Regions from separate parts of the Gordonia sp. WA4-43 genome, predicted to be linked through region 2. Evidence: predicted binding sites of a transcription regulator. Region 2 holds the regulator's gene; the other holds the start of a gene.
What was found. Region 2 encodes HspR, which represses chaperone genes until heat shock. Its sites were predicted from a motif close to ANNTGAGTNNNNNNNACTCANNT; they were not measured.

Region 1: the regulator HspR is predicted to act here: its motif matches at 12,058-12,080, upstream of clpB (ATP-dependent chaperone ClpB).

Annotation. Positions count from the first base shown of each region.
Region 1 is NZ_CP084736.1:2,460,573-2,475,757, reverse strand. It holds partial or broken gene LEL84_RS24920 (Mur ligase family protein) at 1-279, shown strand, start outside; gene LEL84_RS11075 (CHAD domain-containing protein) at 288-1,721, opposite strand; gene LEL84_RS11070 (MBL fold metallo-hydrolase) at 1,811-2,707, opposite strand; gene LEL84_RS11065 (DUF6328 family protein) at 2,739-3,293, opposite strand; gene LEL84_RS11060 (DUF427 domain-containing protein) at 3,645-4,421, shown strand; gene LEL84_RS11055 (TerD family protein) at 4,453-5,772, opposite strand; gene LEL84_RS11050 (cytochrome P450) at 5,931-7,169, opposite strand; gene LEL84_RS11045 (glycoside hydrolase family 15 protein) at 7,306-9,201, shown strand; gene LEL84_RS11040 (glucose-6-phosphate dehydrogenase) at 9,277-10,677, opposite strand; gene LEL84_RS11035 (hypothetical protein) at 10,785-11,888, opposite strand; gene clpB (ATP-dependent chaperone ClpB) at 12,150-14,702, shown strand; gene LEL84_RS11025 (winged helix-turn-helix transcriptional regulator) at 14,777-15,067, opposite strand.
Region 2 is NZ_CP084736.1:2,616,246-2,631,430, reverse strand. It holds gene LEL84_RS11805 (alpha/beta fold hydrolase) at 1-146, shown strand, start outside; gene LEL84_RS11800 (MFS transporter) at 143-1,615, shown strand; gene LEL84_RS11795 (MauE/DoxX family redox-associated membrane protein) at 1,612-2,031, opposite strand; gene LEL84_RS11790 (hypothetical protein) at 2,228-2,410, shown strand; gene lon (endopeptidase La) at 2,559-4,901, shown strand; gene LEL84_RS11780 (HNH endonuclease signature motif containing protein) at 4,983-6,806, opposite strand; gene LEL84_RS11775 (DUF1353 domain-containing protein) at 6,908-7,726, opposite strand; gene dnaK (molecular chaperone DnaK) at 8,197-10,041, shown strand; gene grpE (nucleotide exchange factor GrpE) at 10,038-10,670, shown strand; gene dnaJ (molecular chaperone DnaJ) at 10,881-12,083, shown strand; gene LEL84_RS11755 (heat shock protein transcriptional repressor HspR) at 12,087-12,485, shown strand; gene LEL84_RS11750 (SRPBCC family protein) at 12,530-12,997, shown strand; gene LEL84_RS11745 (hypothetical protein) at 13,010-14,113, shown strand; gene LEL84_RS11740 (hypothetical protein) at 14,213-15,185, shown strand, end outside.

The DNA of each region.
Region 1 (15,185 bases), 160 kb from region 2:
GACGTCGTGATCGTCACCGACGAGAGCCCCGAGGACGAGGACCCCGGCGAGATCAGGGCCAGTGTGCTGCGCGGCGCGCACCGGGAAGCGTCGGCGGTCGTCATCTAGGAACCCGACCGGCGGAGCGCATTCTCGACGGCCACGTCCATGGCCGGTGACCGCAACGTGGTCGTGATCACCGGCCGGGGCAGCGACACCTTCCGCAGGTACGGGACCGAGACGTCGTTCTTCGACGATCACACCGAGTTACGGCGCGCGATCCTCGACACGTCGAACTGAACGGGCGATCACTTCTTGCCGGACAGAACGGCGTCGCGGGCCGCGGCGGCCGCATGGAGCTCGCGCTGATACAGGATTCCGTAGGTGAAACCGTTCTCGCCCTTGCGGATTCCCGCGGCAGCGCCCAGTTCCCGCAGGGCGCGGGCGGCAACGGCGGCATCCTGGTGTTCCCCCAGGACGGTCTGGATCTTCTTGTAGCGCTTGGCCTGCGCACGACCGATCGACCCGACGACGGGCGTGGCCAGCTCACCGGCGTAACGGGCCCGCTTGGCCGCCTTGCGCGCCCGATGCAGATCTTCCTCGTGCCCGGAGGCGAGGGCTTGCTTCAACCGCTTGTCCGCCTTGCGCGCCGCGCGGGTGGCGATCTGACGGACCTGCTTCTTCGAGATCTGGTCGTCGACGAGCGGGACTGCCTCGTTCCAGGTCGTGAGGGTCGACAGCAGCCGACGATACCGGTCCGATGTCATCTCGGCGGCGACGTTCTCTCGATGGTGATGCTGCTGAGCGGAGAGTTCCTCCTCGATCCGGGCCGCCACCGGTCCGAGCACCAGCTCGTCGGGCAGTTCGGCGAGGGCAGTGGCGAATCGTGCGCGCAGGACCTCCCGGTCGCGCACCTCGCCGAGAACCCCTGCGAACCACCGCAGTTCGTCGTCGAGTCCCACGAGGTCGCTCGGCTCGAACAGCGGTGCCGCGGTCCGCAGCGTGCTCCGGAGACGGCGGATGGCGACGCGAACGCCGTGCACCGGGTTCTCACCGCGACGCAGCGCGACATCGCCGGCGAAGATGGTCGCGATCTGCTCGTGGACGTAGTCCAGTGCGGCGGCAGCGGCCGGCGACGCCGAGCCGGCTCGGTGCGGTGCCTCGTGACCGATGGCGCGCTCGTACGTCGACGACGCCGACGCCGGACGCGCGCCGGCCCCGACCATCCGTTTGCGTACACCCTTGGGCACCGCATCCGACGAGGAGCGCACCGCGACCTCGCGCCAGGACGTGGCGGTGGCGACCGGGCCGGTGGCGGTTGCGGAGACGGTGTCGTCGATCACCTCGTAAGCCGTCTCACCGTTCGCGTCGAGATGGCGGTGGCGGGTTCGGTGCGTGTGGACGATCGCCGCGACGCGAAGCGGTTTGCCGCCGCTCAGCCCCCAGAGGGCATCGGCGATCGTCGGCGGAACGGCCGTCGAGGGGGCGTCGATTCGTTCGGTGATGACCTCACCGGGGGAGGGGGTGACGACCCGCCAGCCGGCCGGACGCTCGTCCCCGTCGTCCCCGTCGACGTAGACGACCGTGGTGCCGTGCGCGAGCAGGTCCCGGTCCTCGGTGTCGTAGTACGTGTCGCTGAAATCCGTCGACGTGATCTCGACGTCGCCGGGGTCTCCGAGGTCGGGGATGGCGCTGTCCAGACCGAAGTCCCAGGTGGCTGCGCGGGTGGTGTCGGTGTGCACTCCTCGCTCCTCACTCTCGCTGTGTCGCTGACACACCGAGGGTGTCCGAATCGGACATTCGGTAAACGTCGCGGAGCGGAACGATCGCCCTACGAGCGGTGGTAGACGCCGTCCTCGGAACGCGTGACCTGGCCGTGGCGCAGGAGCCGTTCGAGGTGGAGTTCGGCTGTCCGTTTCTCCACCGCGTCGACGAAGGGCAGCTGGACATGCGGGCGATATACAAGCCGCTCGGTGGCGATCCCCTCGACCGTGAGTGGGCGGCGCAGCAACTCCAGCAGGCGTTCTTCGCGTCGATGGATGACGGCCTCGTAGTCGGCGAGACGGGAGCGGAATTCGTGGGCGCCGGTGACCACGCCCTTCTGGTGGAAGGTGCCGTACCAGCGGGCGTCGATGTCGCGCACTCGCGCGATCGACGCGAGGTAGTCGTCGACGCTGCTCCCCAGGTCGCCGTACATCGGTCCGAACGAGGTGAGGTCGATGTCGGCGAGATAGAGAAAGCCCGTGGGTTCGACGAGGATGCCGGAATGCCCGGCGGTGTGCCCGGGCAGGTGGACGACCGTCGCGGTGACCCCGCCGAGTTCGAAGGCGTGTCCGTCCTCGACCCCGGCGGTCTCGGGGAAGCCGGACGTCAACCGGAAGGTGTCGCCGATCTGGGCGTCGACGCCGGCCCTCTCCTCGTCGGTCAGTCCGTAGTTGTCGAGAAGGACCTGCAGGGATCGCACGCCGTCGACGTCGGCGTGATGGGCGAACTTGTCCGCGGAGAAGTGCCGGAGGCCGGCGATGTGGTCCTCATGTGCGTGACTGATCATCACCGCGTCGGGCTGCACCGGGTCGTGGTCGACCTCGAGGGAGGGATCGACCACCAGGGTCCCGGCGGAGCCGCGGACCACGACCGTGTTGCCGTAGGGAAACGCACCGCCATGCGATGACGCGAGCACGGTCACCTCGTCGTAGCGGTTCTCGATGAAACTCGGTGCGAGGGTCACGTCGTCTGCGTACCCCGGCGGGGGAATGCTGTCAACGGCGGGGTTCGTCGACGGAGTCATCCCGTGCGCCGGTCACCGCGCGAAGCCGCAGCGGCACGATCAGCCACGCGAGAGAGAACGTCACGAGGGTGATGATGCCCGCGACCGCCGACGGGACCGGTCCGGCGGTCGCTCCGAAGACGACGGTGACCGCACCGGACAGCGCCAGGCCGAGCAGGGTGAGGCCGGCGAAAGCCAGATAGTGCGCGTAGGTGACGATCAGCGCGAGCTGGTGTTGACGGAACAGCGCCCGGTGCAGGGCCACGGGTGCGGCCAGCAGGATCGCCGCACCGACCGCGCACGACACGGTGATCAGGTAGATCACGCGCAATGAGCCGCCGAGTTCTTCGAAGCCGTCGTGGAATGGAAGGGTCAGGAGGAACCCGGTCAGGATCTGCACTCCGGTCTGCACGACGCGGAGCTCCTGGAGGAGCGAATTCCAGTTGCGTTCCAGCCGTTGGGTTTCGGTCTCGTCGCGTTGGGCGCGATTCCACTCGTCGTCGCCAGAGCCGGGTCTGGTGGGGTCGAGGTCCGACGGGCTAGTCATTTGCTCATCGTCGCACCACGGGGTCTCGTCGAGCGGTGCGGCGGAGTCTCGAAGCGGTCACTGCGCGGGGCGGGTTCCCGCGTCGTCACCAGATGTCCGCCCACGACGGACGGTCGGGCACGTCGATCGTGCGCGGTCTGTCCCCGCCCATGACGTCGGTCCCTACCGGGGGGCGTTGGCTCCGAGATTCTCGTCCAGCTGACGATGGCCGAAGGGCATATTGCCCTTCCACGGAGCTGAGGTGGACGAATCTCCGCTACCCACCGAACGGTTGACCGAGCACCACCGGCGAACTGCGGAAAGCCCGATCTGGCCTGGCGCGCGCGGCGTGACCGGAGGACCATCGGTCACATGGCCACGTCGATGGATGAGTTCACGATGTCCCAGCTGGGATCACTGCGCTGGGCGGACATGCGGCGACGGGTGCGCGCGCTGGTCGACGGAGAAGTCGTCGTCGACTCGACGAGGGCCATCCAGGTCTGGGAGCCCTACCGGGTCGTCGGATGCTATGCGGTGCCCGTCTCCGATGTCGTTGCGCCGCTGAGCGATGCACAGACAGTCGACGCCGCCGACGACCACGGGCCGATCCTCACACCGGTCGATCCCTTCGACGTGCACACGACGCCCGGTACGACCTGCGACCTCGTGGCAGGCGAACGGACTCTGGCCGGCGCCGCGTTCCGTCCGGACGATGCCGATCTCGCCGGCCACGTCCTGCTGGACTGGGCGGCCTTCGACGAGTGGCGCGAAGAGGAGCAGACGGCGATCGGTCATCCGCACGATCCGTTTCAGCGCATCGACTGCCTCGACACCCGCAGACATGTGATGGTGACGGTGGGAGGTTCGGTCCTGGCGGACAGCCGACGCCCGACCCTGCTGCTCGAAACCCATCTGCCGCCCCGACACTATCTGCCGCGCGAGGACGTCCGGATGGATCTGCTCGTGCCGTCGGACACCGTCACGGTGTGCGCATACAAGGGCGAGGCGACCTACTGGTCGGCCGTCGTCGGCGACGAGGTCATCCCTGATGTGGCATGGACCTACACCGATCCGCTCACCGACGCCGAGCCCGTCCGGGACCTCATCTGCTTCTACGACGAGCGGGTCGATCTGACCGTCGAAAGGTGAACAGCCGAAACCGAATCGGTCCTCTCGACGGTCAGAGTTCACCGTCGTAGCGGTCCAGACCGGACCCGCTGTTCTTCTTGCTGCGTCCGGTCGGCGCCTCCTTGGCGCTGCGCACCCACTTCCCGGTGCGGTCGAGAGTGGGCATCCGCTCGGAGAAGAACTTGCTGTAGCGCGTCGTGCCGTCGACCTTGAGCACACCGTCCTGGACGTCGATGTGTGCGACCGTCGCCCAGAACGAGTTCTTGCCGTTGCCGACATGGATGAGTATCTCGTCGCTGTCCGGCCCGGGTAGACCATCTCTGCCCGGCTGTCCGTACCGGATCGCCACCCGCGGCCTGCCGAACTTGTCGATCGCGCCGGCACCGTTGTCGACGGATTGATACACGTTGACCAGTAGATCGCCGTTCTCCTTCGGCAGAACCGTGACCTGCTCGACGGCGGGCTTCTTTCCTCGTCCCGGACCGCGGCTGTCCCCGTGGTGCTCGATGAACGGCCAACTGCGCAGGTCGCCGCGATGGCCCTTCTCGCCGCTGATGACGACGTACTGGTGAGCGACCTCGTCGCGGCAGAAGAAGTAGACGTCGAGGTCGCCCTTGCCGTACTTCGTCACCCGACCGTCGGCCTCGTACTCCGCGCCCCGTCCGTCCCACTCCAGGCCCACGGTGAGAACCCAGTCCGACGACCCTTTGCGCAGGTCGATCGACGCGGTCTTGTCGCGGGAGTCCTTCGTGATGGAGACCTTGACCTTGGAGAGGTTGGCCGGCGGCGACGCCAGAACCTGCTGCGGCGACTCCGGAACCTGCTGCGGCGCGGTGTTCACCGGGGCGTCGGGGGGCGATCCGGCGAGCCCGGGCTGTTGTTCCGGTGCGTTGTCGATGCTGATCCCGAAGTCGGTGGCGAACGCCGCCAACCCCTGGCTGTAGCCCTGTCCGATCGCGTCGAGCTTCCACTGTCCGTTCCGGCGGTAGAACGCCACCAGCTGCAGGACGGTCTCGGCGCCGGGATCCGGTGGCGCGAAGGTCCACGCGCCCGAACCCGAGATGGTCACCGTCAGCGAGCCGATCTGTTCGAATGTCTTGTGCTGCGCCTCGGTGCTCGCCGCGACGACGACCCGCTCGACGTCGGCGGGCACCGACGTCAGGTCGACCGCACATGAATCCGAACCGCGGAGCCGAACGCCCGAGGAAGCCGGGTTGTTGAAGAAGATCAGGTCGTCGTCCGTGCGGACCCTGTCACCGGCCGTCAGGAGCACGGCGATGAGGTCGACGTCGCCGGGTGACGCGCTCGCAACTTCGACGAGGTGTGCGGTCGTGCTCAGGGTGGTCTTGGAGCCCTTGGTGAGCTCGTGCACAACTACTCCTCGGGGATGGTGGTCAGGCAGCCCCGATGGTAAGCGAGGTGCCGCGACCCGGGCGCGCCGTCGGCCGATCGGGACCCCGGTCTGTCGATTGTCGGAATGACGCTCCGGCACAACGCTTCCGATGCTCGGATCGGGCCGGTCGCTGCTCATCAGCGCAGCGAATACCTGATCGGCAGGTGCTTGAGACCGCCGACGAACACCGTCGCGGCCAGCTCTGGTGTCCCGGCCAGTTCGATGGAGTCGAGTCGCGAGATCAGTTCGGCGAAGAAGCTCCGCATCTCCATCCGGGCCAGGGCGGCACCGAGGCAGAAGTGGACGCCGTGACCGAACGACAGATGTTTGTTGGGGAACCGGCCGACGTCGAAGGTGAACGGGTCGTCGAAGACGTCCTCGTCCCGATTGCCCGACGTGTAGGCGAGATAGACGGATTCGCCCTTGGCGATGGGCACACCGCGCACCGAGGTGTCCTCGGCGGCGGTGCGCATGAACTCCTTGACCGGTGTGGTCCACCGGATCATCTCCTCGACCGCGGTCCCCACGAGTTCGGGCTCGCGTCGAAGTCGTTCGAGTTCACCGGGGTTCTCGATGAGCGCCCGCAGGCCGCCGGAGATGGCGTCCTTGGTGGTGTCGTGGCCGGCGCTGGCGACGATCACGTAGTACGACGCGGTGTCGACGTCGGACAGGGGCTCGCCGTCGATGAGGCCGTTGGCGATGGCGGACGCCAGGTCGTCTGTGGGGTGGGCGCGTCGTGATGCGGTGAGTTCGCTGAAGTACGCGAAGAAGTCGAGCAGCGTCGTCATCCGCTCCTCGAGCGTTGCGCCGCGCCGGTATTCGACGTCGTCGGCGCCGAACAGTTCCTGTGTGAGCTGGTGCATCCGCGGGAAGTCCTCCTCGGGGAGGCCCAACAGCGACAGGATCACATAAAGCGGGAAGCCGACCGCGATCTCCTCGACGAAGTCGCACTCGGGTCCGATGTCGCGCATCTTGTCGACGTAGCGCTTCGCGAGCTCATCGACGCGGGTCTGTAGGTCGCGCAGGGCTTTCGGACGAAACCAGTCGGCGCCGATGGCGCGGACCTTGCGGTGGTGCGGGTCGTCCATGTGGATCAGGGTGCGCAGTCCGGCACCGGACTCCAGCTGAGCACGTGCCACATCGTCGGCGGCGGCGGTGGTCAACACCGGACGCGGTTCGCTCAGCCACAGGTTGTTGTCGCGCTCGATGTCCATGATGTCGGCGTGCTTGGTGATCGCGAAGAACGGCCGGTAGGGGCCGTGGTCGACACGCGGTACCGGATTGTGTGCCCGCAGGTGGGCCATCGCGGCGTGCAGTCGCGGCTCGTCGGCGTAGGCCTTGGCGTCGGCGAAGACGTTGGCGGCGTCGTCGGTCATGCTCGTGTCCACGCTGCTTGTCGGCACCGTTGTCCTTCCGTCGAGGGTCGATCGCTGTCGAGTGTCCGGTATCGGCGGGTTTCAGACCGGCGTATTGGGGAACCCGGTCGCCCATCCGAGATGAGGCAGGCACCGAATGGCCGGCATGAGCACCCCTTCCGAATCAGGCGAGGACGCGGCTGCGACGGCTCGATGCGACGGCGCGACGACGGCCGACGCCACCGGTGACTATCTGCCGATCGCCGACCACGGTGTCATCGGGGACCTGCGTACCGCGGCCGTCGTGGGAGTCGACGGGCGGATCGACTGGTTCTGTTGTCCGCGGTTCGACTCGCCGAGTGTGTTCGGTTCGTTGCTCGACGCCCGCCGCGGCGGTGCCTGGACCGTGGAACCCATCGACGGAGAGGTCACCACGCGGCAGTTCTACCTCCCCGACTCCAACGTGCTCGTCACCCGCTTCCTGAGCGAGGACGGCGTCGCCGAGGTCCAGGACCTCATGCCGATCGCGCGCCCGCACGATCCCGACCATCGCACGCGGATCATCCGTCGGGTCTCCTGCGTGCGCGGCTCCGTGGAGTTCCGCGTGACGGTTGCGCCGCGGTTCGATTACGGGCGCCAGGCGCACACCGTCGTCGTCGAGGACGAACGCCGACTCCGTTTCGAGACCGACGATCTGGAGTTGCATCTCGCGTCGACGGTCGATGTCGACACCGTCGACGACCGGGATGCACAGGCCCACTTCACCGTCGAGACCGGTCAGTGCGTGACGTTCGTCCTCGCCCCCGACCCTATCGGGTCGGAAGTGCTCGACCACGACAGTTCTCCCGCGGTCGTCGCCGCGACGGTCGCATTCTGGCAGGACTGGGTCTCGCGCTCCTCCTACACGGGCCGATGGCGGGAGATGGTGCACCGGTCTGCGCTCACGCTCAAACTGCTCACGCACGAACCGTCGGGGGCGGTGGTGTCCGCGGTGACCGCCGCGCTTCCCGAAGAGATCGGCGGCGAACGGAACTGGGATTACCGCTACGTGTGGATCCGCGATGCCGCCTTCACGCTCTACGCGCTACTGCGGCTGGGTTTCACCGACGAGGCGGGCGCCTTCATGGACTGGCTGACCTGCCGGTTCGACGATGGCGCCGACGAAGCGGGGGATCTGGGACCGCTGCGGTTGATGTACACCGTCGACGGGGATCCGCCGCCGAAGGAGACCGAACTCGACCACTGGGAGGGTTACCGGCGGACCTCGCCGGTGTTGGTCGGAAACGCCGCCGCCGACCAGCTCCAGCTGGACATCTACGGCGAGCTCATCGACTCGGTGTACCTGTACAACAAGTACGGACCGGGGATCTCCTACGGGTCCTGGACGCATCTGTGCACGGTGGCGGGATGGCTTGTCGACAACTGGGATCGTCCGGACCAGAGCATCTGGGAGGTGCGGAGCAAGCCGCAGGACTACGTCTACTCGCGAGTGATGTCGTGGGTGGCCCTCGAGCGGATGATCCGAATGAGTCGTCAGCGCGGTCTACCGGGCGACGTCGCTGGTTGGATGCGAGCCCGTGACGACATCTTCCTGCAGATCATGGAGCGGGGCTGGAACGACGACGTGGGGGCCTTCGTCCAGACGCTCGACTCCGATCGGCTCGACGCCGCGCTGTTGCTCATCCCCGCAGTGAAGTTGTTGTCGCCCACCGATGATCGGTTCCTCCGCACGCTCGAGCGGATCGAGGAAGAACTGGTGAGCGACTCCCTGGTGTTCCGGTACGACACCGACGGCGGGCACGACGGGCTCGACGGCGCCGAGGGGACGTTCTCCCTGTGCTCGTTCTGGTATGTCGAAGCGCTTACCCGCGTCGGCCGCCTGGCCGACGCCCGGCTGGCGCTGGAGAAGATGTTCACCCACGCCAATCACCTCGGACTCTATGCCGAGCAGGTCGGACTCACCGGCGAACAACTGGGCAACATGCCGCAGGCGTTCACTCACCTCGCGCTGATCAGCGCGGCCATCAATCTCGACCGGCGCCTGGGCGATTGAACTGAGCGCTGCGGAATCTGGTTGTGGTTTGTGCCGGAAGCCGGGACAAACCACAACCGGATCTCATGTCCGCGTTCAGATCCAGCCGGACCCGCCGCACAGGTCGTCGGCGGCCGCGGGGCCGGTCGATCCGGCCGCATACGGTTGCGGTGCAGGCGGATTCGCCAGCACCGGTGCGGCCACCTCCCACACGTGGGCGAGACCGTCGGGTCGGGTGAACAGCGACCGATCGCCGCGCAGCACGTCGACGATGAGTCGGGCGTAGGGCGACAGGCCGTCGGCCACCTCGTCGAGCTGTTCGGTCATGTGGGCGACGGAGAGGTCGGTGCCCGAACCCGGTTCCTTGACGGTGACCGCCAGATCGATGGCACCATCGCCGGCCAGATCGACGGTCAGCACGGTGCCGTCCTTCGGGGTATCGGTCAGCGGACCGTCGGCGGGGGAGCGGAACACGAGGCTGAGTCGCTGGGAGCTGTGGTCGAGCATCTTGCCGGTCCGCAGCAGGAACGGGACGCCGTGCCAGCGGTTGGTGTCGACCCACAGGCGGACTGCCGCGAACGTCTCGGTGGTGGAGTCCGCGGGGATGCCGTCGGTGTCGCGGTACCCCTCGTACTGGCCGAAGACCACCTCGGTGGGGTCCAGCGGCCGGAACGCCGCGATGACCGACTCCCGCGCGTCGAGCAGGTCGTCGGCGCCGAGCGACACCGGGGGTTCCATCGCGACTTCGGCCGCCACCTGGAACAGGTGGGTGACGATCATGTCCAGGAATGCGCCGGTGGCGTCGTAGAAGGCGGCGCGGTCGGCGATGTCGAGAATCTCCGGGACGTCGATCTGGACTTCTGCCACGTGTTCGCGGTTCCACACCCCCGAGAACAACCCGTTGGCAAAACGGAGGACGTGCAGGTTCTGGGTGCTCTCCTTCCCCAGGAAGTGGTCGATCCGGTAGATCTGCTTCTCGTCCAGGGATTCGTGGACTGCCTTGTCGAGAGTCCGGAAGCCGTCGGGGGACGTTCCGAACGGCTTCTCGTAGACGACTCGGGAGCCATTCGCAAGATCGTGCGCGGCAATGGCTTTCGTGTAGTCGACGAACGTGGTCGGTGGGAGGGCCAGATAGTGGACCAGTTGAGCACCGTCACCGACGGCGTCACGGGCCGCGTCGATCACCTCCGGCAGACGGCCGGGGTCGTCGACGGTGAACCCGCCGCCGGCGAAGCGGATGGTCTCGGCGAACGCTTCCCATTCGTCCGATGACACCGACCCGCCCGGACCGAACTCCTCGATGGCGTCCTTCACGTGCTGCCGGAACTCGTCGTCGGTCCGGTCGCCACGGCCGTTGCCGATCAGCTGCCATCCGTCGGGGAGTAGGTCTCGCCGGTGGAGTTCGTACAGCGATGGCAGGACCATCCGCTTGGCGAGGTCGCCCGTCGACCCGAAGAGGATGAAGATCACCGGCCCGGTGGAGTTGTCTGTGGTCACTCAATCCATATTGCGCGAACAGATGTGCAGAGTGCGGGATGTGCGCTGGATTCCGTTACCGATCCCGCACTGTGGATGTCAGCGGATCCCTGCACCGCCGGCCCCATCTAGTCCTGCGGAGGTCCTGGCAGGGGGAGCGCAGATACCACGGCAGGGCGTAACGCGACGGGAACGACGTACCTGTCGCCCTCGAGCGTCAGCCAGCCTTCTTCGATGTACAACTCGAGCCGACGATGGATTGCCTCGACGAGGAACTCGCTGAGTCCGAGTTTGGGGACCCAGGCGTTGATCTCGGCGATACTCAGCGGTGAATCGCCGAGTCCGCTAATGACCACGCCGATCAAGGACGACGAGAAGTCGATGTCGGGGTTGTATTCCCGAGGAAAGCCGGACCGAACCCATGCGGTGAGACCCACCCGCAGCACGTCGATCCGGGGCTCCTCCCGCCACAGATGGGCGGCGCGCCCGGGACGTGCGCTCGAGGTGTTGGCTTCGACGATATCGAGGGCCTGGGCAAAGCCCCACAGGTGATGTAACGACGCGACGTCGCTCATGCTCTTGACGTGAGCGGGGAAGTCGATGTCGAGTCGGCGGGCGAGGTCGCGGGCCTCGGCCGGTTTGAGCCACCGACTCTGCGTGGTGGGGCGGTGCGGACCCAGCCAGTCCAACAGCTCGGTGACCCGCCGGACGGGCTGTGTGTCCAGGAGGGCAGCGCGTTCGGTGGCCTCGTCGACCTCCTCGATTGTCGTGGTCCGTAACTCGAGCCCGGAGGCAAGGGCAAACTGCTCGGCGGCATAGGCCGATACGGATTCGGTGCTGAGCCACATGCCGGTCTCGACCAGGTAGCGGCGCAGCGTCTCGATCGCGATGGCGAGCGGTTTGGCGTCCTGCTGCTGGTTCGACTCGATGTGGTTGAGCATCGACACCATGGTGTCGACGTCGTCGGTAGTCCAGGAGAGCGGATCGAAACCGGGGTTCGTCTGCCCGACGGCGTCGAGCACGATGAACGCGTACGCCCCGATGTGGGTGACAGCTTCCTCGTCGCCGGGGAAGACCTCATCGCGGAGCCACGACTTGAATGATTCGGGAGCAACGTGTCGCCTTGCTGTGCCGAAAAGCGGTACCACGTTGGAGTGGTTGCCACTGCCGGAGTCGTGTTTGCGCTTACGTTGGGCGCGGCGCTTCTTCTTGTCGCGTGAAAGCTGTGACATCGGGCTCAAGAATAGGCGCCCGACTTGTGCGTCGTTCAATACTGCGGATCGGTTTGTCGCGTTCCGGAGAGTCTGTGGCGTCGGGTCCCGAGCCTGGACGGCTGTGAGGGCGGGGGATCGCCAACCCCCGACATCCTGGAGCAAGTGGTCTATGTCACAGAAACTTCAGGCTTGAGCGGAATGCACTCAACTCTGTTGGCGTTGTAGACCGCGTATGGCTCATACTTGAGCCTGTTGGACTTAAGAGAAAGGTGCACGCGAGTGGACAGCTTCACCCCCACCACCAAGACGCAGCAAGCATTGAGTTCTGCTGTGCAGGCGGCGGCCAGTGCTGGCAACCCCGACGTGCGACCGGCCCACATCCTCGTGGCACTGCTCGATCAGTCCGACGGCATCGCGTCGCCGCTGCTCAAGGCAGTGGGCGTGGACCCGTCGAGCGTTCGTGCGCAGGCCCAGGCTCTGGTCGATCGCATGCCGACGGTGTCCGGCGCCAGCTCGACGCCTCAACTATCCCGCGAATCGATCGCGGCCGTCACCGCAGCTCAGCAGCTGGCCGGTGAGCTCGACGACGAGTATGTCTCGACCGAGCACGTCGTCGTCGGCCTGGCGACCGGTGATTCCGACATCGCCAAACTGCTGCACAACCTCGGTGCGACTCCGCAGGCTCTGCGCGAGGCGTTCGTCGCCGTGCGCGGCAGCGCACGGGTCACCTCCGAGGATCCCGAATCGACCTACCAGGCTCTCGAGAAGTACTCGACCGACCTGACCGCGGCCGCCCGCGAGGGCAAACTCGACCCGGTCATCGGCCGCGACACCGAGATCCGGCGCGTCGTGCAGGTGCTCAGCCGGCGGACCAAGAACAACCCGGTCCTCATCGGTGAGCCCGGCGTCGGCAAGACCGCCATCGTCGAAGGTCTCGCGCAGCGCATCGTCGCCGGCGACGTGCCGGAGTCGTTGCGCAACAAGACCGTCATCTCCCTCGACATGGGTTCGATGGTCGCCGGTGCGAAGTACCGCGGCGAGTTCGAGGAGCGGCTCAAGGCCGTGCTCGACGAGATCAAGGGGTCGGCCGGACAGGTCATCACCTTCATCGACGAGCTGCACACGATCGTCGGAGCCGGTGCGACAGGCGATTCCGCGATGGACGCCGGCAACATGATCAAGCCGATGCTCGCCCGTGGTGAGCTGCGGCTGGTCGGTGCCACCACCCTCGAGGAGTATCGCAAGTACATCGAGAAGGACGCCGCACTCGAGCGTCGCTTCCAGCAGGTGTACGTTGGCGAGCCGTCGGTCGAAGACGCCATCGGCATCCTCCGCGGCCTGAAAGACCGGTACGAGGTGCACCACGGCGTGCGCATCACCGACTCCGCATTGGTCGCCGCCGCAACGCTTTCCGATCGCTACATCACCTCGCGCTTCCTGCCCGACAAGGCCATCGACCTCGTCGACGAGGCCGCGTCGCGGTTGCGGATGGAGATCGACTCGCGCCCCGTCGAGATCGACGAGGTCGAGCGGATCGTCCGCCGTCTCGAAGTCGAGGAGGTCGCCTTGCAGAAGGAGACCGACGCAGCGTCGAAGGAGCGGCTCGAGAAGCTGCGTGCCGAACTGGCCGACCAGAAGGAGAAGCTCAACGAGCTCTCCGCCCGGTGGCAGTCGGAGAAGACCGCGATCGACGCGGTCCGAGACCTCAAGGAGGAGCTGGAAAGGCTTCGCGGCGAGGCTGATCGCGCGGAGCGCGACGGTGATCTCGGACGCGCCGCCGAGCTGCGGTACGGTCGTGTCCCCGGACTGGAGAAGGAACTCGAGGCCGCGATCGAGAAGACCGGCACGGATCCGTCGCAGGACGTGATGCTGCAGGAGGAGGTCGGACCCGACGACGTGGCCCAGGTCGTGTCGGCGTGGACCGGAATCCCGGCGGGACGCATGCTCGAAGGCGAGACCGCCAAGCTGCTGCGCATGGAAGAGGAACTGGGACACCGGGTCATCGGTCAGAAGGATGCGGTGCAGGCGGTGTCCGACGCGGTGCGTCGTGCCCGCGCCGGTGTCGCGGACCCGAACCGGCCGCTCGGCTCGTTCATGTTCCTCGGCCCCACCGGCGTCGGCAAGACCGAGCTCGCCAAGGCGCTCGCCGAGTTCCTGTTCGACGACGAGCGGGCGATGGTCCGCATCGACATGAGCGAATACGGCGAGAAGCACAGCGTGGCACGGCTCGTCGGTGCTCCGCCCGGCTACGTCGGGTACGAGGCCGGCGGTCAGCTGACCGAGGCGGTGCGGCGTCGTCCGTACACGGTGGTCCTGTTCGACGAGATCGAGAAGGCTCACCCGGACGTGTTCGACGTGCTGCTGCAGGTGCTGGACGAAGGTCGACTGACCGACGGTCAGGGCCGGACGGTGGACTTCCGCAACACCATCCTGATCCTCACCTCGAACCTCGGCGCGGGTGGCGACAAGAATCACGTCATGATGGCGGTGCGCTCGGCGTTCAAGCCGGAGTTCATCAACCGTCTCGACGATGTGGTGATCTTCGACGCCCTGAGCCCGGAGGAATTGGTGTCGATCGTCGACATCCAGCTCGGCCAGCTCAAGAAGCGTCTCGCGCAGCGTCGCCTCGACCTCGAGGTGTCGCTCAAGGCCAAGGAATGGCTGGGCGCTCGCGGATTCGACCCGCTGTACGGTGCCCGCCCGCTGCGCCGCCTGGTGCAGCAGGCCATCGGTGACCAGCTCGCCAAGCAGCTGCTCGCCGGGGACATCCGGGACGGTGACGTGGTGCCGGTCAACGTCAGTGCCGACGGAGAATCGTTGGTACTCGGCTGAGTTCGTCGCCAGACAGAGTTCATTGCACGACAGAGGGACCCATCCTTCGGGATGGGTCCCTTTGTCTGCGTCGGCTATTGATGTGGGAAACGGTCGAGGTTGTCCTCTACCCACAGGCGCAATGCGTCCAGCGGCCCGGCGGCGTCCACCCCGAGTTCCGTCAGTTCGTATTCGACGTGCAGCGGGACCGCCGGATAGACGGTGCGGGTGAGTATCCCGGCTGTCTCCAGCCGACGCAGAGTCGCCGTGAGGACTTTGGGGCTGATTCCGTCCAGCCGCACGCGGAGCTCTCCGAACCGCATCGGTCGATCGCGGAGGGCGCCGATGACGAGGGCGCTCCACTTGTCGGCGAGAAGGTCGAGCATCCCTCGGCAGGGACACGATGCAGAGTAAGCGTCTCCGCGATGGGACGGCACTGACATGACGTTGGCCTCGATGCTTTCCATTAGATACTAGGAGCCCTTGCGGGTAACTGGGGTCGTC
Region 2 (15,185 bases):
ACGACGTGGTGCCCGTTGAGCACCTGGACCTGAACGCGGCGTTCCTTCCGTCGGCGCCGCTGCATCGTCATCCGGTGGGCGGTCACCAGTTCGACGGGCTCGCCGACGTCGTCGCCGCCGAGCTCATCACCGCCGAGAACCGATGAGCGAGAACAGCGCGGCCGACGCCGACGCCCGAGGAGTGCCGGCCGCGTCGGCGGCGGGGCGGTGGCTGATCGTCGCCGCGGTGCTCGGTTCGGGTGTCGCCTTCATCGACGGCACCGTCGTCAACGTCGCACTGCCGGCCATCGCGCGCGACCTCGATACCGGTCTACGCGGTCAGCAGTGGGTACTCGACGGGTATCTGCTCACGCTGAGCGCGTTGTTGTTGATCGGTGGGGTCGCCGGCGACCGGTATGGGCGTCGGCTCGTCTTCGCCGGAGGTCTCGCCGTGTTCGCGGTGGCCACGGTCGCGTGCGGGCTGTCGCCGACCGTCGAACTCCTCGTCGCCGCACGGATCGTGCAGGGGATCGCCGCGGCCGCGGTCGTGCCGGGCAGTCTGGCGTTGATCAACGCCGAGATCCGGCCATCCGATCGGGGCGCCGCGGTCGGTCTGTGGGCCGGGATGTCCGGCGCGACCACGGCTCTGGGCCCGTTCCTCGGTGGCTGGCTCGTCGACGCGGCGTCGTGGCGGTGGACATTCCTGCTCAGTGTGCCGCTAGCCCTGGGAGCGTTGTGGATCGCGATCCGGCATGTCCCCGAATCGCGAGGCGCGCCGTCGAACGCCCGGCTGGACGTGGCGGGCGCCCTGGCGATGACCGTCGGGCTCGCGGGCGTCATCTACGCCCTGATCGAGGGGCCGTCGAACGGGTGGAACGGGGTAACGGTTGCGGCGGGGGTGGTCGGAGTCGTCGCGCTGGTGGGCTTCGTGGTGATCGAGTCGCGGGTGCCGGCGCCGCTGCTACCGCTGGGGCTGTTCCGGTCGTCGCAGTTCACCGGCGCCAATCTGACAACGCTGCTGGTCTATGCGGCGCTGGGCGGTGCGCTGTTCCTGCTGGCCCTGCAGTTGCAGCAGAGCCTCGGTTACTCGGCGTTCGAGGCCGGCGCGGCGATGTTCCCGAGCACGTTCATCATGCTGTTCGGGTCGCCCTTGGTCGGCAAGCTGGCGCAGCGGACCGGGCCACGGCTGCCGATGACGGTCGGCCCGCTCATCGCGGCCGGTGGTTTCGCGCTGATGTCCCGCGTCGAGCCGGGCTCGGGCTACGTCGACTCCGTGCTGCCCGGGGCGCTGCTGTTCGGCCTCGGCATGACGGTGACGGTCGCGCCGCTCACCTCAGCGGCGCTCGCCGCCGTCGACGACGCGCTCGCCGGTACCGCGTCGGGCGTGAACAACGCGGTGGCGCGGCTCGCGGGGTTGCTTGCGGTGGCGGTGCTGCCCGCCGTGGCGGGGATCGATGCGGGCCCCGGCGATCCGCTCGGCGACGGCTTCCGGACGGCCATGTACATCTGCGCGGCGTGCTGCGCGGTCGGCGGGCTGGTGGCGGCGTGCACGATCCGCTCGAGCACTGATGTGCGGCCGCAGGTCCGGGCGGGTGTGGACACCGCCTGTCAGGATGCGGCTACCCGGGCAGGTTAGGCCCGGCGTTCGCCCGTGCCGGCCGCGATGGCCCAGAGCACCAGGACGGGCTGGAAGAACAGTCGCGTCAGGCGCTTCTCGTCGGTGTCGAGTCCGAAGGCGTCGATGTGCTCGACGTACTGGTTGATGTTGCCGGGGAAGATGACCACGAAGAACGCGGCCACGATCCACGACACCACCTTGCGGTGGCGGGGCAGCGCGATCAACGCGGCGCCCAGGGCGATCTCGACGCCGCCGGAGGCCAGCACCACGAAGTCCTTGCTGAACGGCACCCAGTCGGGGACCTGTGCCTGGAACTCCTCGCGCTGGGCGGTGAGGTGGCCGACGCCGGCAATCACCAGCACCGCTCCCAGGGCGATCCGGGCGATGGCCCGGCCCAGCGGCTGACGAGTGGTGGTCGGCGTGACGATCGACATGTGGGCTCCTCGGGTGGGTGTCGGTTCGGTTCTACCGCACTTCGTGGCGGGCGGGGTTTCGGACGGTCAGCGCCGGAGAGTTCGGGTCGGGATGAGTCTTGATGACTATTTGTGGCACAGAAGTACTTACTTGTGATTGAGTGTTGTGACTGCGACCACAACGGTGTGGTCGCTCGTTGTATGCAGAGGTCCGCCCATGACCCCCGATGTCGCACCCGCACACCGACTCTCCGTGTCCTGGCTGCAGGCTGTGCCGAGTGCGCTGCGCGGGGCGGCCGGTGTCGTCGTGACCACCGCGGCGTTCTTCGTCGCCGTCGCGGTTCTGGTGATCGCCCAGATCGTCGTCCTCGCCACCCGCGCCGCGGTCGACCTCACCTGAGGTTCGCCCGGCTGACGCTCACGCCCACCGTCCCGATCGGACGGCTTCACCTGGGCGGCCGCACCCCGTTCGCTCCTGGCATAAATCGCCCGGGAACAAGATTCCTGCCACCTGGGTTGAGTCGGTCAGACTTAACTCTGGAGGTTTCATGTCGCAGACATATTCACTGCCGGTTCTCTTCGTTCCCGACGTCGTCGTCCTGCCCGGCATGGTCGTGCCCATCCCGCTCGACGATGCCGCACAGGCCACGGTCGACGCCGCCCGGGCGAGCGAGACCGGGAAACTGCTGGTCGCCCCACGTCTGGACGACCGGTATCCCACCTACGGTGTCATCGCGTCGATCGTGCAGGTCGGCCGCATCCCGGGCGGCGGGATGGCAGCCGTCGTCAAGGGTGAGCAGCGCGCGCAGATCGGGACCGGGACACCCGGTCACGGTGCGGCGCTGTGGGTCGAGGTGACCGAGGTCGACGCCGTTGACGCCACCGACGAAGAACGTGAACTCGCCGGCGAGTACAAGAAGCTCGTGCTGGCGATGCTGCAGCGCCGCGAGGCATGGCAGCTCATCGACGCCGTCAACAAGATGTCCGATCCGGCGGATCTCGCCGACACCTCGGGCTATGCGTCGTGGCTGTCCGACGAACAGAAGCGTGAGCTGCTCGAGACGCCGGTGACCGCGGCGCGGTTGCGGCTGCTCATCGAGTGGACCGGCGATCATCTGGCCGAGTCCGAGGTGACCGAGAAGATCGCCGAGGACGTCCGCGCGGGCATGGACAAGCAGCAGAAGGAATTCCTGCTTCGCCAGCAGCTCGCCGCCATCCGCAAGGAGCTCGGCGAGGACGAACCCGAGGGCGCCGACGACTACCGCGGCCGCGTCGAGGAAGCCGACCTGCCCGAGAAGGTGCGCGAGGCCGCGCTCCGCGAGGTGGGCAAGCTCGAGCGTGCCAGCGACCAGTCGCCGGAGACCGGATGGATCCGCACCTGGCTCGACACCGTCCTCGACCTGCCGTGGAACACCCGGACCGAGGACTCGACCGACGTCAAGGGCGCGCGCGAGATCCTCGACGCCGACCACCACGGCCTCGACGACGTGAAGGACCGCATCGTCGAGTACCTCGCGGTGCGTGCCCGTCGCGCCGAACGCGGCCTGCAGGTCGTCGGCGGACGCGGGTCGGGCGCCGTGATGGTGCTCGCCGGTCCTCCCGGGGTCGGCAAGACATCGCTCGGTGAGAGCGTCGCCCGGGCGTTGGGCCGCAAGTTCGTGCGCGTCGCCCTCGGCGGTGTGCGCGACGAGTCGGAGATCCGCGGCCACCGGCGTACCTACGTCGGTGCGCTGCCCGGCCGGATCGTGCGGGCCATCGGTGAGGCGGGATCGATGAATCCCGTTGTGCTGCTGGACGAGATCGACAAGGTGGGCTCGGACTACCGGGGCGACCCGGCCGCCGCGCTGCTCGAGGTCCTCGACCCCGCGCAGAACCACACCTTCCGCGATCACTACCTCGATCTCGATCTCGACCTGTCCGATGTGCTGTTCCTCGCGACCGCCAACGTCATCGAGAACATCCCGTCGGCCCTGCTCGACCGTATGGAGCTGGTCACGCTCGACGGGTACACCGAGGACGACAAGGTCGCCATCGCCCGCGATTACCTGCTGCCCCGGCAGGCGGAGCGGGCGGCGCTGACACCCGACGAGGTGACCGTCACCGATGCGGCGCTGCGGGAGATCGCGGCCAACTACACCCGCGAACCCGGTGTGCGGCAGTTCGAACGGCTGCTGGCGAAGGCGCTTCGCAAGGCCGCGACCAACCTCGCGGTCGAATCGGGAGACGGGGGAACCGCGACGGCGCCCGTCATCATCGACGAGCCCGATCTGCGCGACTACCTGGGGCGTCCGCGCTTCACGCCGGAATCGGCGGAGCGGACGGCGGTCCCCGGTGTCGCAACCGGTCTCGCGGTCACGGGCATGGGCGGCGACGTCCTGTTCATCGAGGTGAACGCCACCGAGGGTGAGCCGGGTCTGAAGTTGACCGGCCAGCTCGGCGACGTGATGAAGGAGTCGGCGCAGATCGCACTGTCGTACGTGCGGGCGCACGCCGAGCAGCTCGGCGTCGACCCGAAAGCGCTCGACAAGACCATCCACGTGCACGTTCCGGCCGGGGCCGTGCCGAAGGACGGTCCGAGCGCCGGCGTCACCATGGTCACCGCGCTGGTGTCGATGGCGACGGGACGTCAGGTGCGCAGCGATGTCGGGATGACCGGCGAGGTCACGCTCAACGGGCGGGTCCTGCCGATCGGTGGGGTCAAGCAGAAACTGCTTGCCGCACAACGCAACGGGCTGAAGACCATCTTCATCCCGCAGCGCAACGAGCCCGACCTCGACGACGTGCCGGCCGAGGTACTCGACGCCCTCGACGTGCGGCCGATGACCGATGTCGCCGAGATCGTCGCGCAGGCGCTGGAAGTCGCCGTCGACGCGCAGGTGACCGCGGCCTGATCCCGCGCGCTGTAGCCCAGGCCCAGTCCAACACCCCGGTGGTACGTGGACGATCACGTTCCGCCGGGGTGTTGGCGTCTGTCAGAAGGGTGGCGGGTCGTCGGGCGTGTCGGGTTGATGGCTGGCTGCCTCGGCTCGGGCAAGTCGATCCGCTTCGCGTTGTGCCTTGTTGCGGGCACGTTCTTCTCGCCGCTTCGCGTGTTTCGCGGCGGTGCGTTCGGTGATCGTGCGCGGTTGTCGGCCTTGTTGTTGTCTGCCTTGCCGTTCGGGCACGATGATCCGCGGTGTCGGTGGGGCTTTCGCGGCTTGTTCGAACCGGATGCGACGCAGGTTGGGGAAGAGGTCTTCGAGGGTCTCGGCCTCGCCGGGGATCACAAAGCCCTCGGGCGTGACGTATTCGGTGACCAGGCGGCCCTCGTCGTCGCGGTACTGCACATCGGTCCAGTCACCGTGGGTCTTGTGGAGATGACCGGGACGGCATTTGGCGTTGAGGTTCTCACTCGAGGTCGCACCCCCGCGTGCTGGCCGGGCGTGGTCGTACTCGGCGACGTGATCGACATCGGCGGTGAATGCCGAACGCGTGCAACCCGGCTCGGTGCAGTAGCCGTCGCGCACCCGCACGAACTCCGCGCACGCACTTGTCGGACGATACGGGTCACCAGGCAGGGCAGCCGGGTAGACCACCACGACCTCCGACGACACCGGCTCCGCCGACGATGAGGCCGAAGTCGGGGGCGTCGACGCGTCACCCGCGCCGCCGGCGTCGGTGTTGGTGTTGGTGTCGGCGTCATCTGTAGCCTGCTGTGGCGCGGCGATGTTCGCCGTACGCGTGGTGTCGTCGTCGTATCCGCCCTCGCCGCCCTCGCCGGTCGCGGCTGGGCCGCCGGCGACGACCTGCGTGGGTGGTGTGCGGATGGGGGTGACCGGCCTGGTCGTCGCGTCGGGCCGGGCGGCGAGGTCGCGCACATGCTCGTCGGAGATCACTCCGTGCCCGTCGACCCACCCGGGTCCGGACCCGCCGGCCAGGGTGTCGGCGTCGGTCACCACGTGAATCACGATCTCGGTACTCGCCGCCGAACCTCCAGGATCGACAGGTGTTGCGGTGCAGTCGGACTGACCGCACGCACAGGTGAACGCTGTTCGGGTGAGCAACGCGCACATGGCGTCGGACTTGCGTTCCCCGAGGGTGCGGCCATCCCGGTCGCACACTGATGCGGCCAACTCCCGTACCGAGGCGTCGCAAGCTCGGATGTTCTCGGCGGCCATGACCGCGGTGATCTCACCGGTGCCGTCACCGTGGTTCTCGGTCCACACGCCGCGTTTGTCGAGCGCTTCGCGGCGCCGTTCGCGGACGGCGTCGGCGTCGTGGCCGAAGACCAGGCGGTCGATCATGTCGCGCAAACCTGACGTCGACCACGACCCGGACCGGGAGCGCAGCAGGTCGGCGATCGATTCGTCGAGCACCTCGATGATCCGGCGGCTGGCGGGGTCGTCGGGGTCGAGAAGGTGATCATCGGACACCAGGTGCGTGCGGCCGATGATCTCGCGGATCTGGTGCGGCCCGATGACACCGTCGCGCAACGTCTCCAACACCCGCGGCAACCGGTCACGAAGACACAACGCCTCGTCGACCAGCATCCCCGCCCGGTAGCGGGTGATCCCGGCCTCGCGCGACACCCGGGCGACGATGTCACCGAAACCGTCCGAGACGTAACTGTTGCCGACAGTGGTCAACAGCCGATCACACAACACCAGGATCGTCTGATAGCGGCACCACGCCAGATACGATTCGCCCGCGCGGATCGACCCCAGACGCTGCATATGGGTGGCGGTGTCGGCATCGGACGGACAAGCAGGATCGACCCCGGCGAGGAACTCGCCCGGCAGATCCGTCCATGCCCCCACAGTGACTCCCCCCGAAGTCGTTGCCACCCGGCCTGGTTGACCGGATCAACTGATACGTCCAAGGTAGACCCGACCACCGACAAGAATGCTCGGCCGAGCCGCTACGTGAGCCCGACGGTGCGAGCGATCCTCTCCGACAACAGATACAGCGCATAGGCGAAGTAAGCCACGATCGCGGCGGGCAGGACCCACAAGGCGGCCACGGCCGCAACGAGACTCGCCGCCCACTGGCGCCCCCACAGCGGCGCGGCGACGAAGATCATCAGCAGGGAGAGCAGGAGAGAGACCGCCGGCGATGATGTCGGCCACGACCAATCGAACAGCAGCGCCCCGCTCGAACCGACCGCCGCGCAGATGCCGACGAGGCTCAGCACCAGCCACCCGACCACACTGAGACGTCGCCATCCGCGGGCGACCCATCGCGTGCGAAGTGCCACGGCCGACCACATGATCCACCGCTTGAGCCAGGGGACGCCGGACGCTCGCATCATCTCGCGGAAGAACCGGTCGGACAGGGTGTCACTCCCGAGCGCGCCGGAGTTGACGGTGCCCGTGATGAGCTCGTCGTGGATGAGCGCCGCGAGTGAGTGTCTGCCGTAAGGGTTCTCGAACCAGCGCAGGAACCGGGGGATCGAGGCGAGGTCGGTGGGGTTGTCGTCGCCGGGCACAAACGCGCGGGCCGCGTCGACGGCGCCCCGCGCATCGGCTTCCGTCTGTCCTCGCTCGACCAGTTGTGTTACCAGGTACTCCTCGACCGCGGGATCGGAGAACCGAAAGGCGTTGCGCACGAGAAACTGTCGCTCGTCGATCTGCGCGATCTCGACCTCGCCACGCCCGGTCGGGTCGTCGACCTCGAAGCCAGACGCCGGCGCGACGCGCCACGGCACCCATCGCGGATCGCTCGGTGTGGTCTTGGTCATCGCCACCTCCGCGTCGAGGGGATGTATCGACCGTAGCCCCCACGCGACCGGGACCGATGGGTAACGGAGGCGCAGCGTGTTGGGGTGGTGGCGTACTGACCACCGTGGAAGTTGCGGGGCCGGGGCCCCGGCGATGGCGAGGTCGAAGAAGCCACGCATCCGTATGACGTTGTGCCCGGAAACCGGGCGCAACGTCATACGCGTTTGAGGCCCCGGCCGACATTGAGCGAACTCCGCTCAACTTTTTTGGCCGACCGGGGAACAATCCGTCGACCACCCCCGTTACACACTTCGAGAAACCTGAGCGACGAAGACTCAAGTCGGTTTGACTCGGATCTACTTTTTCAGTAGGACATGAGTCGGACGCACTGAAGTCCGGTCCCGCAGAGTTTCGCCACGACATCCCCGCGGTCGCGAGACCCCGGGACAAGGACTCGGGTGCACACCCGCAAACTAGGAGGAAGCCAAACATGTCTCGTGCTGTTGGAATCGACCTCGGTACCACCAACTCGGTGGTGGCCGTGCTCGAAGGCGGCGAAGCCGCTGTCATCGCCAACGCCGAAGGCGCGCGGACCACACCGTCCGTGGTCGCGTTCGCGCGCAACGGCGAGGTGCTGGTCGGTCAGCCCGCCAAGAACCAGGCGGTCACCAACGTCGACCGCACCATCCGCTCCGTCAAGCGCCACATGGGCGAGGGCGACTGGACCGTCGAGATCGACGACAAGAAGTACACCCCGCAGGAGATCAGCGCGCGCACGCTCATGAAGCTCAAGCGCGACGCCGAGTCGTACCTGGGTGAGGACGTGACCGACGCGGTCATCACCGTCCCGGCGTACTTCAACGACGCGCAGCGTCAGGCCACCAAGGAAGCCGGCCAGATCGCCGGCCTCAACGTGCTCCGCATCGTCAACGAGCCGACCGCGGCCGCCCTGGCCTACGGGCTCGACAAGGGTGAGAAGGAACAGACCATCCTGGTCTTCGACCTCGGTGGCGGTACCTTCGACGTCTCGCTGCTCGAGATCGGCGACGGCGTGGTCGAGGTCCGTGCGACCTCCGGTGACAACCACCTCGGTGGTGACGACTGGGATCAGCGCGTCGTCGACTGGCTCGTCGAGAAGTTCAAGAGCCAGAACGGCATCGATCTGACCAAGGACAAGATGGCCCTGCAGCGTCTCCGTGAGGCCGCCGAGAAGGCGAAGATCGAACTCTCGAGTTCGCAGAGCACCTCTATCAACCTGCCCTACATCACCGTCGACGCCGACAAGAACCCGCTGTTCCTCGACGAGCAGCTCTCGCGCAGCGAGTTCCAGAAGATCACCTCTGATCTGCTGGAGCGCACCCGCGCACCGTTCCAGGCCGTCATCAAGGATGCGGGCATCTCCGTCGGCGACATCGACCATGTCGTGCTCGTCGGTGGTTCGACCCGTATGCCGGCTGTCACCGACCTGGTGAAGGAACTGACCGGTGGCCGCGAGCCCAACAAGGGCGTCAACCCGGACGAGGTCGTCGCCGTCGGCGCCGCACTGCAGGCCGGTGTGCTCCGCGGTGAGGTCAAGGACGTGCTGCTGCTCGACGTCACCCCGCTCTCCCTCGGTATCGAGACCAAGGGCGGCGTGATGCACAAGCTGATCGAGCGCAACACCACGATCCCGACCAAGCGGTCGGAGACCTACACGACCGCCGAGGACAATCAGCCGTCGGTGCAGATCCAGGTCTATCAGGGTGAGCGCGAGATCGCCTCGCACAACAAGCTGCTCGGCAGCTTCGAGCTCGGCGGCATCGCCCCGGCGCCGCAGGGTGTCCCGCAGATCGAGGTGACCTTCGACATCGACGCCAACGGCATCGTGCACGTCACCGCGAAGGACAAGGGCACCGGCAAGGAGAACTCGATCCGCATCCAGGACGGTTCGGGCCTGAGCAAGGACGAGATCGACCGCATGATCAAGGACGCGGAGGCTCACGCCGACGAGGACCGCAAGCGCCGCGAGGAGGCCGAGACCCGCAACCAGGCGGAGTCGCTGGTCCACCAGACCGAGAAGTTCCTCAAGGAGAACGAGGACAAGGTCCCGGCGGAGCTGAAGGAGAAGGTCGAGGCGGCCGTCGCCGGGGCGCAGGAAGCGCTCAAGGGCAACGACACCGCGGCGATCAAGTCCGCGATCGAGAAGCTGTCGGAGGAATCGCAGGCCCTCGGCCAGGCGATCTACGCCAGCGCCGCTGCCGAGTCCCCCAACGGTGAGTCCGCCGCGGCCGACAGCGATCCCGACGTCGTCGACGCCGAGGTCGTCGACGATGCCGACTCGAAGGAGAACAAGTGACCGCAGGAGCCCATTCGTCGAATGGGTCCGGCGAGGAGCCGGTGACGGTGACCGACCGTCGTCGTATCGACCCGGAGACGGGTGAGGTGCGCGACGAGCCGGCCGCCGGCCCCGGCCCGGCCGATGCCGGACCGGTCGTCGACGAGTCCCAGACGGACGAGCCGCAGGCCGACACCGCAGCCGACGAGCCGGATGCCCGCGTCGCCGAGCTGACGGCCGACCTGCAGCGCGAACGCGCCCAGTTCGCCAACTTCCGGCGGCGTGCCGCCGAGGAGAAGCAGGGTTCGGTCGCCTACGGCAAGCAGATCCTGATCGACAAGCTGCTGCCGATCATCGACGACCTCGACCGTGCCCGTGAGCACGGCGACCTCGACAGCGGTCCGCTGCGTTCGGTCGCCGACAAGCTGACCGGTGTGCTGGCCGCCGAAGGTCTCGTGGCCTTCGGTGCGGCGGGTGACGAGTTCGATCCCGAACTCCACGAAGCCGTGCAGCACGACGGCACCGGCGCGAACCCGGTGATCGGATCGGTGTACCGATGCGGCTACCGCCTGGGCGAGAAGGTGATCCGCACCGCGATGGTGACGGTCACCGATCCCGCTCCCGCGGGCGACGCGCCCGGTGCACAATAGAACGACCGTCGCTCGATCCTGAGTGGGCGAACTCACCACTGATCCCTGAGGTGCGAGGAGCGCAAGCGACGAGCCACGAAGGGCGACGGACCCTTCGTGGCTCGCTTCGCTCGCACCTCAGGGAGCAGGTGGTCGGCTCGCGCCTCAGGGAGCAGGTGGCCCCAACTGAAACTTCAATCCAGACAACAGAACTCAAGGAGGTGACGTCTGGTGGCACCACAACGTGAGTGGTTAGAACACGACTTCTACAAGGACCTGGGCGTTGCTTCTGACGCTTCGGCTGAAGAGATCAAGAAGGCCTACCGCAAGCTCGCGCGCGAGCTGCATCCGGATGCGAATCCAGGTGACAGCGCGGCCGAAGAGCGCTTCAAGCGGGTGTCCGAAGCCCACAGCGTCCTCGGCGATGCCGACAAGCGCAAGGAATACGACGAGACACGCGCCATGTTCGCCGGCGGACGATTCCGCGGCGGCGGCAACGGCTTCCCGGGTGGCTTCCCCGGCGGCGGAACCACCTACACCACCGGCGGCGGTGGCGACTTCGACCTCGGCGACCTGTTCGGCGGGGCGCAGACCGGCGGCGGCGGTGGCGGTTTCGGCGACATCTTCGACGGCCTGTTCAACCGCGGCGGCGGAACGCAACGTACTTCGACGGCGAGCCGGCCGCGTCGTGGCAAGGACCTCGAGACCGAGACGACGCTCTCGTTCTCCGACGCCGCGCTCGGCACGACCGTCCCCCTGCGGGTGACGAGTCCGTCACCCTGCACCACCTGCCACGGCTCGGGCGCCAAGCCCGGGACCAGTCCGCGGGTGTGCGCGAACTGCAACGGTTCCGGGTTCGTGAGCCGCAACCAGGGCGCGTTCGGATTCAGCGAGCCCTGCCAGGACTGCCAGGGCACCGGGTCGCGGATCGACGACCCGTGCACCGATTGCGACGGCAGCGGCGTGAAGGTCCGCGCGCGCACCATCAACGTCCGGATCCCCGCCGGCGTCGAGGACGGTCAGCGCATCCGGCTCGCCGGGCAGGGCGAGGCCGGTCGTCGTGGCGCCCCGTCGGGTGACCTCTACGTCGTCGTGCACGTGACCCCGCACAAGCAGTTCACCCGCAGCGGCAACGACCTTCGGGTGCAGCTGCCGGTGCGGATCTCCGAACTCGTTCTCGGAGCGACGGTCTCGGTTCCGACCCTGGAGGGTTCGGTCGGGGTGAAGATCCCGCCGAACACCACCGACGGCCGCACGCTGCGCGTGCGCGGTCGTGGGGTGCCCAAGCGCTCCGGCGGGGCGGGCGACCTGCTCGTCACCGTCAAGGTCGCGGTTCCGAACAAGCTCGACGAGGCCGCGGTCGAGGCGATGCGCGCCTACGACCAGGCCGAGCGGGCAAGCGGTTTCGACCCGCGGGCGGACTGGGGGCGATGAGTCATGGCCGGTGCGAGCAACTTCGACGGCGACGGCGCGACCTTCCTGATCTCGGTGGCCGCCGAACTCGCCGGCATGCACGCCCAGACCCTGCGGACCTATGACCGACTGGGCCTGGTCACCCCGCAACGGACGAGTGGCGGTGGTCGCCGCTACTCGTCCCGCGACGTCGAACTCCTGCGCGAGATCCAGCGTCTCTCGCAGGAGGAAGGCGTCAACCTCGCGGGCATCAAACGCATCATCGACCTGAGCAATCAGGTCGAGGCGCTCCAGCACCGCGTGCGCGAGCTGACCGACGAGGTGCAAGCGTCGCGGACCCGCCGCGGCGGCGAACTCGTCCCGGTGCCGCGCACCAACGCCCTGGTCGTTTGGCAGCCGCGACGCAAACGCACCACCGACTGACGTGGTTTCGACGCGAGCCCACGGACGTGCGTAACGTTGAGCGTATGGCTTCTGAACCCGTCACCACCGTCGACTCCGGCCCGCACAAGGTCTCGCGCCGGGTCGTCGTGAACGCCCCGGCCGCCGATGTGTTCGCGCTCGTGTCGAATCCGCATCGGCATCCGGAGCTCGACGGTTCCGGCACGGTCCGCGACACCCCTGTGGACGGGCCCGAGACGCTGACCCGTGGGGCGCGTTTCAGCGTCGGGATGAAGCAGTACGGCGTGCCGTACAAGATCACCTCGACCGTCACCGACTTCGAACCCGGTCGGGTCGTCGAATGGCAGCACCCGATGGGGCACCGCTGGCGGTGGGAACTCGAGTCGACGTCACCGACCACGACCGCGGTCACCGAGACCTTCGACTACTCGACGCTCCGGGTACCGAAGATCATGGAACTCATCGGCTACGACAAGAAGAACGGCAAGGGGATCGAGGGCACCCTGCGGGCCCTCGCGGCCCGGTTCGCCTGAGCCGGACCGCCGATGGACTCCGCCACCGGTACGTCGACCGAGTCCGACGCCTCGGATGAACCCGTCGTCGTCCTCGGTGTCGTCGCCGCGCCGGGCCAGGCGATCGGCCTGGCGCGCAAACTCGTCGACGACAACCTCTCCGACCATGTCCAGACGAACTTCCCGGGCGCACGCTGGCAGGTCGAACTCGTCGAGGCCGGACTCGTGCAACCGCCCGCGGGTGATGCCGAGATCGTGGATGCAACGAGAGATCTACTGCTCGAACGCGAGTGGGATCTGGTGGTCTGTCTGACCGACCTGCCGCTGCACGTCGGCAAACGCCCGGTGGTGGCGCACGCCAACGCGGTCCACGGAGTGGCGGTGCTCTCGGTGCCCGCCCTCGGCGCGACCGGGGTGCGGCAGCGGACGCGCGGGATCATCACCGGGCTGGTCGGCCAGCTCCTCGGTGCCGACGCCGACGACCTCCGCGAACACCAGAAGTCGCCGACGCGATCGGCGCTGCGCCACCGTGTCCGTCAACTCGGGACCGACGTCGAGGACGAGGGCACCGCGTTCACCGCCCGCGTGCTGACGGGCAATCTGCGTCTGCTCACGGGCATGGTGCGGGCCAATCGGCCGTGGCGGCTCGCACTCGGGCTCACCCGCGCCCTCACCGGGGCGATCGCGGCCGGGGTCTTCGCACTCGTCACCGCCGACATCTGGCTTCTCGCAGACACTTTCGGTGGGATTCGCCTGACCGGGGTGGCGCTCGGCTCGATCATCGCAATCACCGCGACGCTGATCATCGGCGCCGACCTGTGGGAACGTGGCACCTCCCGTCAGACGCGCGAACAGGTGGCGCTGTTCAACATCGTCACCGTGATCACGGTGGTCCTCGGCGTCGGCGCCTTCTACGCGGCGCTGTTCGTATTGTCCGCCCTCGGCGCACTGTGCCTGGTGGTGCCGCAGGTCTTCGGTGCGACGCTCGGCCACCCGGCCGGTTTCACCGACTATCTGGAGGTCGCCTGGCTGACGTGCTCCCTCGCGACCGTCGGCGGTGCCCTGGGCGCCGGCCTGGAAACCGACGAGGCGGTGCGCGACGCCGCCTACACGCAGCATCCCGCGGAGCCCATCTGAGTCGGTGTACCTGCACAGCCGGGTGTACGAGGACCGCAGGCGAGCCGCTAGGCTTGCGGGTCAGAACGCCACAGCAAGGTCGGCGACGGGAGGTGAACCATGTCCGAGGTACCGGCAAACGGTCCGATGCCAGGGTTCGTGGTCCTGGGTATCTCCGTCGTCGACGACCAGATCAGCTCGGTGGTCCGCGACGCCGACGGCCACGTCCTGGCGAGCAATCTCGTCGACCTTCCGGACGCGTCGGCGGCCGGTGCCGAGGCCGCGATCCTCGAACTCGTCGATTCCGTCCCTGTGGAGGTCGACCGCATCGGGATCTCGGCGTCCCGCGCAGACGTCCGCGATCACCTGGCTCGGGCCTTCGCGCCGGGCGCCGGCACCGGGCCGTCGTGGACGGAGAAGGTCGTCGTCACCGGCTATGCCGCCGCACTCGCCGAGATCGCATGCACGCATGCGACGCGCGGTGGGGTGGTGGCCGTCGTCGACCTGGATCGCGATGCCGCGCCGGCCGCCGGCACGACCCTCGCCACCGTCGACACGTCCTCCGGCGCCGTGCTCGGCACGACCGACTTCGCGCCGGGCGAGGTCGCCTCGGTCACCGACCCCGACGCGGCGACCCGGCTCGCGACGGCGGTCACCCGCCTGCCGCGCGGGCGTGACATCACGTCGGTCATCGTGGTCGGCCCCGGCGCGCAACTCCCCGGCATCGCGCCGGCCTTCGAGTACGCGGCGCAACGCCCGGTCACCGTCGCGGACAACCCGGCGCTGGCCTCGGCCCTCGGTGCGGCCGACGCCGCGGTGGTAGCCGCGGCAGCACCCCCCGTCGCCCCGCGGACGTCGACGGGACGTCGCTGGTGGTTCGTCGGCGCCGCCATCGGCGCGGCCGTGTTCCTGGCCGCCGTCGGGATGACGCTGATCCTCACCGCCGAGTCGACGGTCGCCGAACCCGCGCCCGTCACCGTGACCGAGACACCGGCAGCGGTCACCTCGACCCAGGAGGCGACGGTCACCGAGACCGAGACTGAGACCTCCGTCCGCACGACGACGGTCACCAGCACCCCGCGTCCGGTCACTC